One region of the Marinobacter sp. es.048 genome, then DNA from elsewhere that is predicted to be linked to it. Evidence: riboswitches for the same ligand, from Rfam matches in the RefSeq annotation. Region 1 holds a riboswitch; the other holds the start of a gene.
What was found. Region 1 has a riboswitch for cobalamin ahead of CFT65_RS01445 (TonB-dependent receptor domain-containing protein). Riboswitches for the same ligand answer to the same signal wherever they lie in the genome.

Region 1 (7,606 bases):
TCTCCCATGACCTGAGAACGCCACTGGCATCCATCCAGGGTTATATCGAAGCCTTGCGTATGAAACAGGACACGCTCGCCGCCGAGGAGCGGGCACGTTTCCTGGATGTTGCCCTGACCGAAAGCCACCGGCTTGGTCGCCTGGTGGAAGAACTGTTTGAGCTTGCGGCACTGGATGCCCGGGAAAAACAGCCGAAGACGGAACCGTTTGTGGTTGCCGAACTCCTGCATGATGTGGTGCAGAAACACCATCCCGAGGCAGAGCGTGCCGGCGTTGCCCTGTCGATTGTCTCCGTGGCACCGGTCAGGGTGCTGGCGGATATCGCCATGACCGAGCGGGTATTGGATAACCTGATCAGCAATGCCATCAGTCATTCGCCACAGGACACGGAGATCACACTGAGCGTTGCCGAACGGGACGGCGGTGTGGAGATTACCGTCGCGGACGCTGGCCCTGGCATCGATGATGCGGACCTGGAACACGTCTTCGAACCCTTTTACCAGGCCTCAGGCGCCTCCAGGACGGGGCATGCCGGGCTTGGGCTCGCCATTGCCCAGAGAATGGTTTCACTTCAGCAGGGGAAACTCTCTGTCCGCAATGCCGATGGCGCCGTTTTCAGCGTCTGGCTGCCTCTGGCCGGCGACAGTTCCGGGCCGGGCGGCGAAAAATCCACAGCGTTATGAATTCGTAACACCTGGTGAACGTTTTCGTGAATCCGCGACCCTACGCTGTAGGAATGGAATCACGTAAAGGAGAAGTCTGATGAAACGTAAGATTGTTGGTATATTTTCGGCACTGGCGCTTGTCTCTGCGGCCGGTTTGTTCACCAGCTATGCGGTTGCCGAGAAATCGGAGTCGCAGATGAGCAAATACGCACCGGATCAACCGGGTCTGGCCGTCGCAACCTTTGCTGGCGGTTGTTTCTGGTGTGTCGAGGCCGGATACGAGAAACGGGTGCCGGGCGTGGTAGAAGTCGTCTCGGGCTATTCCGGTGGGGAAGAGGCAAGTCCTTCCTATAAGCAAGTTGCCTCGGGGCAGACTGGCCATACCGAAGCGGTACAGGTCTATTACGACCCGAACGAAATGACATATGAGGGTTTGTTGCAGGCGCTCTGGCGGATGATGGACCCGACCGATAATCAGGGCCAGTTTGTGGACCGAGGCCAGCAATATCGACCCGCTATTTTCTACCATAACGCTGAGCAGAAGCGCCTGGCCGAAGCGGCTGTTGCAGAGTTGGAGGCTTCCGGAGTGTACGAGAAGCCTGTAGTGATCGAAATCGTGCCATTCGAGAAATTCTACCCGGCCGAGGAGTATCACCAAGACTATTACGACAAGAATCCGGTGCGCTACAACTTTTACACCTTCAACTCTGGTCGCTATCAGTTTATCGAGAAGGTGTATGGCGAAGATTACGAGCTCGATTACACCCGGTTCCAGGAGATGGCCACGGTAGATGCCAGTGACGACCTGGTGGGCGATGAAAGCGCCAGCACAGAACCCGGTCAGATGGGCAGTGGCTTTGATCCGGAAAGCTTTGAAAAGCCAGCTCAGGATGTCCTGAGGCAGCGTTTGACCGATATGCAGTACGAGGTCACCCAGGAAGACGGCACCGAGCCGGCGTTCAATAACAAGTACTGGGACAACAAGAAGTCAGGGCTTTACGTGGATATTGTCTCGGGCGAGCCGCTGTTCTCATCGCGGGACAAGTACAAATCCGGTACCGGCTGGCCCAGCTTTACCCGGCCCATCACGCCAGAGGCTGTGGTGGAACTTGAGGACAACTCGTTCTTCATGAGCCGGACGGAAATCCGCAGTACCCACGGGGATTCCCACCTGGGTCATGTCTTTAACGATGGTCCCGCGCCGACCGGGTTGCGCTACTGCATGAACTCTGCGGCGATGGACTTTATCCCCCTGGAGGACATGGAAGAGGCCGGCTATGGCAAGTGGATTGACGACGTCAAGCCGAAAACCGACATGGCAAGTCAATGACTTGCTGCAGTAGGTCGGATTAGCGAAGCGTAATCCGACAGTCTCACTCACACTACAGCCAGAGATCCGCCACCCGGGTCTCCCGGCTGAAGTGGTGCAGCACCTGCGCCTGCAACAACTCCGCCGTGGCAATTGCATCAATCAGGGCGTTATGGGCTGCGTAATGGGGCAGCCCATAACGCAGCCGGCTGTCGGCCAACCGGATTGATACCGACTTCTTGCCCATCAGTCGTTGCCACCGGGAAGGGTTGCGATCCGGATGCAGGTGAGCTTCGATGGCCATCGTATCAAGAACCGGAAACCGTATGCCCTCGCCGAGTCGCCAACGCAGGGCCACATCCAGGAACGAACGCTCGATATTCCGGTAATGCACCACCGGGATGCGGCCATTCAGATAGCTAAACAACTCTCTCAGGATATCTTCCAGGTCAGGCGCTTTATCGATGTCGCTGTGGGTGATGCCATGAATGGTCACTGAAGTCTGGTGTAGGGGTAGTTTCGGGCGCACCACCCAGTGCCGTGCTTCGGCCAGCTGGATACCGTCCAGGGTGAAGGGCACCAGACCGATGCTGACAATGGAGTGCTGGCTGGCATCAAGCCCCGTGGTCTCGAAATCAATGGCCAGCATCCGCACCTCTGAGATGGGCGTGTCGGGTGAGGGACAGCCGCTCTCATAAAACGCTTTCAGGATCGGTGATTTGCTCTGTTTGGCCAGGGCCTGGTATTGCTCTGGCCACGGCAAGCTTTGAATGGAAGGCTCGCCAGAAGAGGCATCAGACATTACGGGCCACCTGGGCGTTGTAACGGAATCTCAGGAATTTCTGAGCGTTGTTGACCACCTGGAACGCATCCTTGAGGTGGCTTCTCTCGAAAGGCGAAAGGTCTTCTGGACGAACATTGTTGTCTGGCTCGCGCCCGGCTTCAATCGCCAGGGCCTGGTGCCGGATCCGGACAATGGAAATGAACTCGAGGGCATCTCTCAGGTTGCCAAGATCGTCTTCCATCAGGAGTTTGGTGTTGCCGATGGCCTTGAGGCGTTCAAAGGAATTCTGTGCCCGGGATTGACAGGCCAGGGCATGGATCCGGATCAGGTCAGACAGCGGTGCGGTTCCGCGACGTTTCAGGTTAAAGGTTTTCTGCTGTTTGCCATCTTCCTCAAGCACAAAGGTTCGGAAGAAACCAATGGGCGGCGTCCGGTTCAGGGCGTTGCGGGCCATCATGGCAAGAAAACGCTGACTGTTACTGGCTTTCTCGGCCACTAGTGTTTTCAACTGCTCGGCAAATTCGGTCTCGCCGTAGATGCCGTCCAGATCAAAGAAAATGTTGCTGTTAAGCAGGGCTTCGGCCTTCGGATTCTCGATCCAGTCGGTGAAATAGCCCTTCCAGACGCTCAGAGGCTGCCGCCATTTCTGGTTTGTGGCCATGATGTCGCCGGTACAGTAGGAGTAGCCACACTCGGCCAGTCCATCGCTGACGAACTTCGCCAGCACCCGGAAGTACTCATCGTGGGCCTCTGGCACAAAGCTGTCGTCCAGGATCATGGCGTTGTCCTGGTCGGTGACCACCAGCTGCTCGTCCCGGGCCATGGAGCCAAGCGCCATGAAGCAGTAGGGAACCGGCGGTGGTCCAAATTTCTCTTCGCCCAGTTCCAGCAGACGCTGGGTAAAGCTGCGCCCGATACCGGCCATGGCACTGCCAATCATGTGGGAGTTGGCATCTTCGTTCACCATACGCACGAAGCTGTCCCGCACATCCAGGCTGATTTTCTTCAGGCCTTTGACATCCTGCTGATGGTATATGTTACTGACTAGGTAGAGGCTGCTCTGGCTCTCGTATTTCACGATATCGGAAAGCGCAATGACGCCTCGAACCTCATCCCGATCCATCACCGGAAGATGGTGCACGTTGTTGTGCAGCATGGTGAGCATGGCCTCGAATATGAACATGTTCGAGCGGATGGTGATCAAGTCTTCAGACATGATCTCGCTGATCGGGGTTTCCGAGGCCAGTGCTTCGCTGAGGGCCCGGGTACGCAGGTCGCGGTCGGTGATGATGCCCTTGAGCCGAGGTTTTTCGCCTTCCTCATCCATCAACAGCAGCGCCGAAACACCGTTTTCAGTCATGATCCGGGCGGCTTCCTGAAGCCTGACTGTGCAGGGCGCCGTCACCGGTTCGCGGGATATCAGCCGGGTGACTTTGGAGGTCATCAGTTCGTTGGACTTTTCCCGGCGGGAAACAGCCGAGCGCAGGCGGCTGCGGTCTTCAATCTCGACGAAATCGGCGAAGTTGTCGTCGTTTTCCCACAGATATTGGAAGGTGTCGTGGGGGATCTTATATAGCAGGGTGTCTTCGATGGCTTTGGCTGGAAAACGCACCTTCCTGTTCATCAGAAGGCCAAACTGGCCGAAGACCTCACCTTCACCGATCCGGTTGTAAAGCTCCCCGGTTCGCCGATAGATTTCAACGGCGCCACTGCGCACGTAAAAGAGCCAGCTACTCGGGTCACCCAGTTCCAGGACCTTGCTGCCGGCCTTGGAATACACAACCTCTATTTCGCCAACCACCCTGTCGAGCAGCTCCTCGGGCATCTCGTCAAACGGCGGATATTGTGCCATGTGATTGCGGATGTCGATGAGCTCAGCCTGCATAAAACTCCCGGTTTTGCCAAAGAAAAGTGGTTGTCAGTCATGGAATATAGCAGTGGCAGAGGCCTCCGGCCATGTCCACCTTTGATGGATTTCATTGACCGCTTAAACGGGGGTTGCTAGCCTTGGCCCACTTTTTCAGGTGTCCGTCGCATAGCGCGACGGGTGAAACGGGAAATCGGTGAGCCTGGTAACGCCAGTGCAAATCCGATGCTGCCCCCGCAACGGTAAGCAGGACAACGGCAATCTTTGCGCCACTGTGTCGCCACGACATGGGAAGGTGATTGCCCGGGAACCGAGGGTTCCGCCTGTCAGCCCGGAGACCGGCCTGGAAAAACACCCGATGTTGCGGTGGGCAACCTGGGTGGGTGATATGCCGGTTCCGCTTTCCTGACACCAGTCTACCGCCTGCCCTCATTTCCCTTTCCGCAAAAAAACCCAGATTCCCGTGCGGGTGCGCGCGGAGTGCGGAGCAAGCTTCATGTTCAGAATTCCATACCCTGTTTTACTGGCCGGCGTTTCCCTGGCCGCCCTGCCGTTGGCCGTTTCGGCCCAGTCTGCCCCAGAATTCGATGCCCTGGATCCCATTGTGGTTACCGCGACACTGGGGCCGAAAACCGTTGGTGAGAGCCTGTCTTCGGTTACCGTCGTAGACGAAGAGGACATTCAGCGACAGCAACCCATAGAATTTCGAGAACTTATCGAGTCTCAGCCGGGCGTAACGGTCTCCCAGAACGGGTCTTTCGGCAAGCAGACCGGTGTGTTCATGCGCGGTCACGCCTCCGATGCAACCGTGCTGCTTGTGGATGGGGTGAGGATCCGCTCCGCAACAGTTGGTGGCCCGGCCTGGCAATTCCTGCCACCGCAACTGGTGAACCGGGTAGAAATTGTTCGCGGTAGTCGTAGCAGTCTTTACGGTGCTGACGCCGTTGGTGGTGTTGTCCAGGCGTTCACGCTGCCGAGATCCCAGGGAAATCGTGGCTGGGTAGAGGCAGGCGCCGGGAATTTCGACAGTCAGCAGTATGGCGGCGGCTTCTCTTCGGTGACTGACCAGACCCGTGTCACGATCGGCGCCAATTACTTCCATACTGACGGTGCGCCGGTTATCGAAGACGGGGACGACAAGGGTTATGACAACACCTCCGGCGTTGCCAGTGCATCCCATACCTTTGATAACGGCGTAACAGCGGGGTTCAGTTTCCTCAGCGCGAAAGGCAATACCGAGTACGAGGGTGGCGAGGAAGATTTTCGCTTCCAGACAGCGGGTGCCAATGTTGAGGTCCCAGTCACCGCCAACTGGCGAACATCGCTCCATCTGGCAGATTCTCGCGATGAGCTGGAAGATTTCAGTGCCTTTTCCGGAGTATTCAACACCCGCACCCGCAGCTCGCGCATCGAGAACTGGCTGACCGCCGGCACCCATGAATTCGTGCTTGGTGCGGAGTATCTGGTGGATAAAGTCGAGAGCACGACCGCCTATGAGGAAAGCAGCCGGTCCAATGAGGCTTTCTTCGGGCAGGCGCTGCTGAATTTTGGCCGGACCGATGTGCACCTCAGTCTGCGTAGTGACGATAACGAAGCCTACGGAACGGAAGAGACCTGGGGCGCTGCGATTGGCTATAAGCTGGACGCACATCATCGGGTTCGAGCCAATGCCGGAACCTCGTTCAAGGCGCCTTCCTTCAACGATCTGTACTTTCCAGGCTTTGGCAATCCCGATCTTCAGCCCGAGGAAGCCACCAGCTACGAAACCGGCATCGAAGGCCGCTACGTAAACTGGTTCTGGGATCTGGCTATTTACCAGAGCGACGTTGAAGACCTTTCCCTGCCAACCCAGAACCAGGCTACAAGTGTCCCTGAAGCCCGGCTCAGAGGCGTTGAGCTGAGCACAGGCTGGCAGCAGGACGGCTGGTATCTGAAAGCTGTGGCCTCCGCTGGCGACTTCGAAGATAAGGAAGCCGGACAACAGCTGGCCCGACGGGCAGAGCGCTCCGTTCGGCTGGACCTGGACAAAGAGATCAATACCTGGAGCTTCGGGACCACGTTCCGCGCTGAGAGTCACCGGTACGAAGACCTGTTCGGTATCGGGCGCGAACGCATCCCTGGTTTCGGCGTCTGGGACCTGAGAGCGAGCAAGATTCTGGCTCGGGGCTGGCGGGCATCGCTGACCGTGGATAACGTACTGGATAATGAGTACGCCACCGCAAAACGTTTCGACAATACCGATTTCATTGCCGCCGGCCGAACCTTCATGGCCTCGGTGCGCTATGATTTCCAGCAGTAAATTCACCGATCTGAGAGGCTCCCGCCGTCCATGAGGCACCTCGGGTTCGCTGCGTTATGTGTACTGCCTCTGCTTGCGCCCTTGTTGGCGCAGGCACAGGGAATCTGTGTACGCGACGCGCTGAACCAGAAGGTATGCCTGACTGACCCCGCCCAACGCGTTGTCTCCCTTTCACCCGGCGCTACGGAACTGCTGTTTTCCGCAGGCGCCGCTGCCAAGGTGGTGGCGGTGAGCGCCTGGAGCGATTATCCCGCAGAAGCTGCGGATTTGCCGCAGGTGGGCGACAGCAATCGCCTGGACCTGGAGGCCATTGTTTCGCTGGCACCGGACCTGGTGGTGGCCTGGGTGGATGGCAATTCCCGCAGCCAACTGGAACGGCTGTCAGACCTTGGTATTTCGGTATTCTGGCTAGCCCCGCGAACGTTTGACGACATTGCCGTGGCGGTGTCGGATCTGGCGTTGCTGACGGGGTCAGCGGATCTCGGCAATGAACGGGCCGAAGCGTTTCGCGCAGAAATAGCCACGCTGAAAGCTCAGTATGCCGATACCAGGCCGGTTAAGGTGTTCTACCAGATATGGGACCAGCCACTGATGACCGTTAACCGGGAAGAGCTTATTAGCAAGGCCATAACCCTGTGCGGCGGTGTGAATGTCTTCGGCGAGCTGCCACGGTTAGTACCCC
Region 2 (7,606 bases), 290 kb from region 1:
GGTGTTGGATGCCATGCTGTTGGCGCTGGCGCTGGCCGATCTGGTTCGACGAAACGAACAGGCCCGGATGACAGCGGAGCGAAACGCCCGGATTGATCCGCTGACCGGCCTGAACAATCGCCGCGGCTTTCTGCCGGTCGCCGAATCGCTGTGGAGTCTGGTCTCGCGCAAGAACAGGAACATCTGCGTGGTTGTGATCGATATTGACCACTTCAAGAACATCAATGATCAATATGGCCATGCTGCGGGTGACAGGGTATTGAAGAACATAGCCGCCGAGCTTGATCGCTCCCGTCGCAAGGGCGACCTCCTGGCCCGTTGGGGTGGCGAGGAATTCACCCTGTTGCTGCCGGAAACCGACCAGGCGGAAGCCAAAAAAGTGGCCGAGCGTTTCCGCCATAATATTGAACAGCTGGTCATCCCTGACCGGGGCAAATTGATCCGGTGCACCATCAGCGTCGGTGTCGCCAGTCCCCATTCTGAACATGTCTCACTGGACCATGCGATTGCAACGGCCGACCACAACCTCTACCAGGCCAAGGTCCAGGGCCGAAACCAGGTCTGCATCGGGAGCACATCGGACGAGCCAGAGAAGGACTTACCGTCTGCTGAAAAGATCAGGTAACACAATCTACGTTATCGATAACTTTTGATCAGAGTGTTCAGTTGTGACTGTAATTCCGGCCTTTGCAAGGCCTGATCCACCTGATTGATCACTTTCATGGCAGACGGAAGCTCCCGCGAAACGCCAATGTGAAAAGGGATCAGGGAATTCGGAATAAAATCGACATTGCGAACTTCAAGCTTTTCCGAGTAGCCCAGTTTTCGAGCGATGAATCGGGCGTCTTCAGCGGGCAGCACCAAAAAATCTCCGGCTTTGCGTAGCATAAGAAGATGCATCATCGTATGCATGTCTCGGCCCGGCACCCGCTCCAGATAATCGGGGATATTTTCCTCTTCCCATTTGGAACCCTTCTCAACGATCACCTTCAGTCTGGACAAGTCAGAAAAGCTGGTCGCCGATTCGATCAGGCCTATGTTGGGGTTTTCAGCCGAGTAAACCAGATGGCCATAATCCTGATTGAAGAGCGGTATCGCTGAAAAGACTGCGTAGTTCTGTCGCTCCTTCGACGGATAGGTGAGAAGGCCGTCGGTGAGGCCCAGCCTGACGTTGTACTGCGCCCTCGACCAGGGCATCACCGCGCTTTGCATGGTGTAGCCGGGGATAGAACTGAACGTCAGCCGAACCAACTCAGGAAACAGGCCGCCGGCCTTGTCGCCAAGCGAGAAACTGTAAGGGGGTGATTCTTCGCCGAAAGCGAATGTCAGTTTGCTTTGTGCCATCGAGACACGCGGCAAAGCTAGGAACGCAACCAGTAAACCGAGGCACAACGGCGACGCAAATCCATACAAAAGATGTCTATTCACCAAGGCTACCTCTGGGAAACTCTCCGCTTGTTTGAGCCTGTCATCATGGCGCTTGCGAGACAATAGCCGAAGGTTACCAGCAACCTCAACGGCCACCATCCAGGTTATACGCCCTGCCCAGGGTATCAGTTCATGCAGGCTCAGGGCGCATAGCTCAGGCCGTTCGGGCGGGTCTACCACTCAAGCTGGGCTCCCGTCTGGTATTCGATTACCCGGGTTTCAAAAAAGTTCTTCTCCTTGCGCAGGTTGGCCTGCTCGTCCAGCCATGGCGAGACGTTCTTCGCGCCCGGGAACGGCTCCTCCAGACCCACGGTACGGGCACGGCGATTCGCCACGAAGCGGAACTGCTCGCTGTGGTATTCCGCGGAATAACCGAGTATCGGATCCCGCAGAATGTAGTTCGCATAGGCCTTCTCAGCGGCTTCGGATTCGTCCCACATCTCACGCACAGCCTTCGGGTCAAAGGTAATGTTCTCCTCCTCCACGATCTGGTTCACCACCTTCAGGCCAAAGGAGAAATGCATGGCCTCGTCCCGCAGAATGTACTGCAGTTGCTCACCCGTACCACGCATCAGGCCCCGGCGCTGCAGAGCGAAGATGGGGCTGAAACCGTTGTAGAACCAGGTACCCTCGAACACCGCGGCGAAAAACAGGTAGGACATGATGAATTCCTGCAGGTCGTCCTTGTTGCGCAGGCTCATGTCCGGGCGCATGGCGGCATCCAGCCGGCGGTTAGCGATCTGGATCTTACCGTTGATCGCGGGCACCACACGATAGCGGTTGTAGATCTCGCTCTGGTCCAGGTTCAGGGTTTCGATGCAGTGCTGGTAGGCCCAGGTGTGCATGGCTTCTTCATAGACCTGCCGGGCCTGGTAGATCTGTAGCTCCGGCGCACTCATCTTTTCCATCACCGCGAGCCCGATGTTGCGCATGGCAAGGATATCGGAGGTGGTGAGGTAGGCCAGCACATTCTCATAGACGTGCTTTTCCGGAGCTGTCAGCCGGTGATGATAGTCATGAACGTCCTGGGCCATGTTCACATCCAGGGGGGTCCAGTGGTTCTTGTTCGCGTTCATGAAGTACTCCCAGGCCCAGGGATACTTGAATGGCGCCAGCTGGTTGATGTCGGTTTCGCCGTTGATGACACGTTTGTCGTCGACATTCACGGGGGCCGGGGCGCCGGGATGCGCCGCCCTGGATTCAGTTTTTGGTTCGTCGTCCCAGTTGAGCATGCCTCTTACCTCTGAATTCGGTTCATCGTAGGTCGGATTAGCGAAGCGTAATCCGACTGTGTTTGGTGAATTCTGGCTCGGTTGTCGGATTACGCTTTGCTAATCCGACCTACGGGTAGCTACTGGCATGCCTCGCAGTCCGGCTCATCGATGCTGCACACTTGTGGCTGTGGTGCTGACACCGGCGCAGTTTTTTCCGCGCCGGTGGCACCCAGGGAGCGCAGGTAATAGGTGGTTTTCAGCCCACGCTCCCAGGCCAGCTGGTAGAGGGCATCAAGCTTTTTGCCGCTGGGCTCTGCCATGTACAGGTTGAGGCTCTGGGCCTGATCGAGCCATTTCTGGCGCCTTGCGGCGGCCTCCACCAGCCATCTCGCATCGATCTCGAAGGCGGTGGCGTAGCGGGCCTTCAATTCAACCGGAATACGGTCGATCTGCTGCACGGACCCGTCGAAGTATTTGAGGTCATTCACCATCACGTTGTCCCACAGGCCTTCGGCCTTGAGGTCCCGAACCAGGGAAGGATTGACCACGGTGAATTCTCCGGAGAGGTTCGATTTCACGAACAGGTTCTGATACGCCGGCTCGATGGACTGGGACACGCCCACGATGTTGGAGATGGTGGCTGTGGGCGCAATCGCCATCACATTGCTGTTCCGCATGCCGTTCTTGGCGATGAGGTCACGCACCGGCGACCAGTCCAGGCGAGCGTTGTTGTTGATGGACAGATCCCCTTCCCTGCGGTTTTCCTTCAGCAGGTCGATCGAGTCGATAGGCAGGATGCCCTGCTGCCAGAGAGAACCTTCATAAGTCTCGTAAGCACCTCGCTCACCCGCCAGCGTGGCTGAGGCGCGAATGGCGAAGTAGCTGAGCTGCTCCATGGCAAGGTCGGCAAACTCCACCGCTTCCGGGCTGGAATACGGCAGGCCCAATTGATAGAGCGCATCCTGGAACCCCATCAGGCCAAGACCGACCGGGCGATGTTTCCGGTTGGAATTGCGGGCCTGGGGCACGGCGTAGTAGTTGATGTCGATAACGTTATCGAGCATGCGCACAGCGGTGTTCACCGTTTGTTCCAGACGCTGCACATCCAGCTCGCCGTTGGCGATATGAGCCGCAAGGTTTACGGAACCCAGGTTGCACACGGCAATTTCATCGGCACTGATGTTCAGGGTGATTTCCGTGCACAGGTTGGAGCTGTGTACCACACCCCGGTGCTGCTGGGGCGAGCGCAGGTTGCAGGGGTCCTTGAAGGTAATCCAGGGGTGCCCGGTTTCGAATAGCACGGTGAGCATCTTGCGCCAGAGCTGCTTGGCCGGGATTTTCCTGAACAGCTTGATCCTGCCCTGCTCCGCCAGCGCTTCGTAATGCTCGTAGCGTTCACGGAAGGCGTTGCCGTACAGGTCGTGCAGATCCGGCGCATCGCTCGGGGAGAACAGGGTCCAGTCACGGTCTTTGCGCATGCGTTCGATCAGCAGGTCCGGCACCCAGTTGGCGGTGTTCATGTCGTGGGTGCGGCGGCGCTCGTCGCCGGTGTTCTTGCGCAGCTCCAGAAACTCTTCAATATCCAGATGCCAGCTTTCCAGGTAGGCGCATACAGCGCCTTTGCGCTTGCCACCCTGGTTCACCGCCACGGCAGTGTCGTTCACCACTTTCAGGAACGGCACTACGCCCTGGCTCTGGCCGTTGGTCCCCTTGATGTGGGAGCCGAGCGCGCGCACCGGGGTCCAGTCGTTGCCCAGGCCGCCAGCCCATTTCGACAGCATGGCGTTGTCGCGGATGGCACCGTAGATGTCTTCCAGGTCATCACCCACAGTGGTCAGGTAGCAGGAAGACAGCTGGGAATGGCGGGTGCCGCTATTAAACAACGTGGGCGTGGATGCCATGTAGTCAAAGGACGACAACAGGTTGTAGAACTCGATGGCGCGGGCATTCGGATCGTCTTCCCGCAGGGCCAGGCCCATGGCCACGCGCATAAAGAATACTTGGGGCAATTCCAGGCGAGCCTTGTTCCAGTGCAGGAAGTAACGGTCGTACAGGGTTTGCAGGCCCAGGAAGCCAAATTGCAGGTCACGCTCTGGCTTCAGCGCAGCGCCAAGGCGCTCCAGATCGAAAGCGGCCAGAGCTTCATCCAGGAGTTCATAACGGATACCGGCGTGGATGAATGATTCAAGCGCCTGTGGATAAAGCTCTGCCAGCGGCAAGTCCCGCTGCAGGTCCAGGGCCAACGCGTTTTCCAGGCGCAGCTGCTCCAGCAGCAAACGGGCGGTAACCGCGCTGTAGTCAGGCTCTCGCTCAATCCGGCTGCGCGCGGTCATCACCAGGGCGGACAGCACGTCCTCTTCGGCGATGCCGTCGTAAAGGTTGGTCAGGGCATCCTGCACCAGTGAGTCGCCGTCAATACCTTCCAGCCCGGTCGCGGCCTGTTCGACCTGGAGCTTCATCAAACCCAGATCCAGAGGCGCGGTTTCGCCGCTGGCTTTTTTCACGGTGAGGTGTGGGTGAGCTTCCACCGGCTCGTCGATCGCACGCTGGCGAGCATGCTCCTCCCGATAGAGCACATAGGCGCGGGCGACCTTCTGCTCCTCGGCCCGCATCAGGGCAAGCTCGACCTGGTCCTGGATGTCTTCAATATGCACCTTGCCGCCTGCTTTCAGGCGTCGACTGATGGCCTGAATGACCTGTTCCGTGACCCGGTGCACCGCATCGTTGATACGAGCGGAACCGGCGGCATTGTCACCCTCAACAGCGAGGAAGGCTTTGGTCACGGCGATGCTGATCTTCGACGGGTCGAAACCCACGAGGGTGCCGTTGCGTTTGATGACCTGGAGGGTTTCGGTATCGGTGAGGGAGGTTGGCCGAGGTTCGGCCAGTGCTGAGGCGGACATGTGGTGTTCTCCTGAATACGCGTTGAATTCCTTTCACCATCGCGTAGGCAGAGAAACGGAGCGCCACCGTAGGTCGGATTAGCGAAGCGTAATCCGACAAAGGCGGCCTGGCGCAAACAGAGGTGTCGGATTACGCTTCGCTAATCCGACCTACGGGTCTGGCCTGAGTCCGGTCTGCTCACCCTGAGTCGCGAAGGTGCAGTTCTTTCTCCCTGGCAGGTCTTCGGACTCAGGGGCGTGAATCGTTCGATTCGGCCTCGCTCGGCGACTTCCCGGTCTCAACCAGTGTCGTAATGCCGTGCTTGTTCCCCAATACCGCTGCGCGTCAGTTCCGGAGTCTCACCGGATTCCCGATACCAAAATGTTTGAAGTGATCACGTACTGACCGAGCTGGTTACGCACTGATCACTACATCTAGTATTTAACCAAGGATGAAAACACTATATACGGGTAGCTTTTACAGGACAAGGCACTTTCCGGTAAAACATCTGTCTGCAACGGAAACGCCCTGATAAGAGGAGAGGCACTATGGAGAAGGTCGGATACAAACGAATCTGGGGCCCGCTCCTCGTTTCTTTCATGCTCGTTACGCCCGTCGCGTCACAAGAGGCAGCCTTGACTCCCTTCTCCCAGATGCAGTCTCTCAACGATGGCTGGGAACCTCTGGAATTCCCCAAGATCGACCAGCTCAGCCGCTATGAACTGACAACCGAGGACGGTCAGCAGGTTGTGCGGGCGACCACGGAGGGCGGAGCGTCGGGCCTGATCGCACGGGTAAGACTGGAGCCCACCGGTTCTATGATTCTGCAATGGCGCTGGAAGGTCTCGAATGTATTCGAAAACGGCAATGCCCGGCAAAAGTCCGGTGACGACTATCCCGCCAGAATCTACGTTGCGTTCGAGTTTCAGCCCGAGAAGGCCGGCTTTTTCGAGCGCGCAAAACGGAAAACGGTTGAAGTATTGTTCGGCGAGTCTTTACCGGGCAACGCCCTGAACTACATCTGGGCCAATACCCTCGCAGAGGGCGAGATCGTACCCAATCCATACACCGAAAAAACCATGATGATCGCGGTGAATTCCGGATCAGAAAAGGTTGGGGAATGGGTCACTGTGGAACGGGACATCATGGCTGACTACCGGGAAGCTTTTGGCGAGGAACCACCTCCGGTGGTGGGTATTGCCATTATGTCGGATTCAGACAACACCGGGGAAAAAGCGACCGCCTGGTACGGGGATATCCGCCTCAATCCCGATTCCTGAGCCACTTGGGCTTGCTACCGATATTTTTCGGGCAAGCCCGGAATCACAAAGCTCTCTCCGAACTTTCGGATCGGGGGTACTTCACCCTTTTCAGCCAAACGGATATAGGCATCATCGAACTCTTCGCGCAGTATCGCTGCCCGGGGATTGGCAAGCGAAAACAGCCAGGTCAGATTCCTCAAACGGATCTCCGATTCACGAATTTTGTCGTCTTTGGGCATGGTCAGTGTTTCCAGAACCGGATCTCGATGGCCAAACAGGTAATGCCCGCGGCCAAGCTTGAGCATTTCCAGAGCAGCCCGATAGTTTGGTGCTTCGGTGACGTCAATCGAGCCTTCCGCCTCCAGCCAGTATAAGAGCCCTCCATAGGTGTATCCGCCAATCGTGATGACGGTCTTACCCTGTAGTTGATCAAAATGAATGAGTGGTTCGGTTCCCTCCAAATACCAGGCGCTAAGCTGGGTCGCGAGGGGAGTGACCCAGGTCTCGAGAACTTCACCGTTAAGAGCAGGAACGTTGGCGGAACCTGGCCATACGTCAATCCGACCGTTGCGCAGATACAGGTATACCCGGCTGATGGGCAAGAAGAGAAATTCCGGTTCGTAACCCGCCTCCACAACGATCTTCCGGGTAAGCTCTATAAAACTGCCAGCAGCGGTGCCATCGCTGGCCTGGTATGTAATGGGGGGGAACTCTACATAGGCAATGCGGAGAGTTTTGTCGGCGGATTCCGGCTCCGCAAAGGAGGCAGAAGTAAACAATAAAACTGCTAGCAATATCCAAAGCCGGGCGCCAACAAAA

Region 2: it holds a riboswitch for cobalamin, as region 1 does, so the genes downstream of both, CFT65_RS02765 (ribonucleoside-diphosphate reductase subunit alpha) here and CFT65_RS01445 (TonB-dependent receptor domain-containing protein) in region 1, are expected to answer to the same signal.

Annotation. Positions count from the first base shown of each region.
Region 1 is NZ_FYFA01000001.1:298,181-305,786, reverse strand. It holds gene CFT65_RS01465 (sensor histidine kinase) at 1-683, shown strand, start outside; gene msrB (peptide-methionine (R)-S-oxide reductase MsrB) at 763-1,995, shown strand; gene CFT65_RS01455 (3'-5' exonuclease) at 2,048-2,776, opposite strand; gene CFT65_RS01450 (putative nucleotidyltransferase substrate binding domain-containing protein) at 2,769-4,643, opposite strand; cobalamin riboswitch at 4,764-4,987, shown strand; gene CFT65_RS01445 (TonB-dependent receptor domain-containing protein) at 5,122-6,924, shown strand; gene CFT65_RS01440 (cobalamin-binding protein) at 6,955-7,606, shown strand, end outside.
Region 2 is NZ_FYFA01000001.1:591,737-599,342, reverse strand. It holds gene CFT65_RS02780 (sensor domain-containing diguanylate cyclase) at 1-625, shown strand, start outside; gene CFT65_RS02775 (substrate-binding periplasmic protein) at 637-1,527, opposite strand; gene CFT65_RS02770 (ribonucleotide-diphosphate reductase subunit beta) at 1,602-2,660, opposite strand; gene CFT65_RS02765 (ribonucleoside-diphosphate reductase subunit alpha) at 2,780-5,545, opposite strand; cobalamin riboswitch at 5,742-5,950, opposite strand; gene CFT65_RS02760 (DUF3047 domain-containing protein) at 6,125-6,805, shown strand; gene CFT65_RS02755 (substrate-binding periplasmic protein) at 6,820-7,566, opposite strand.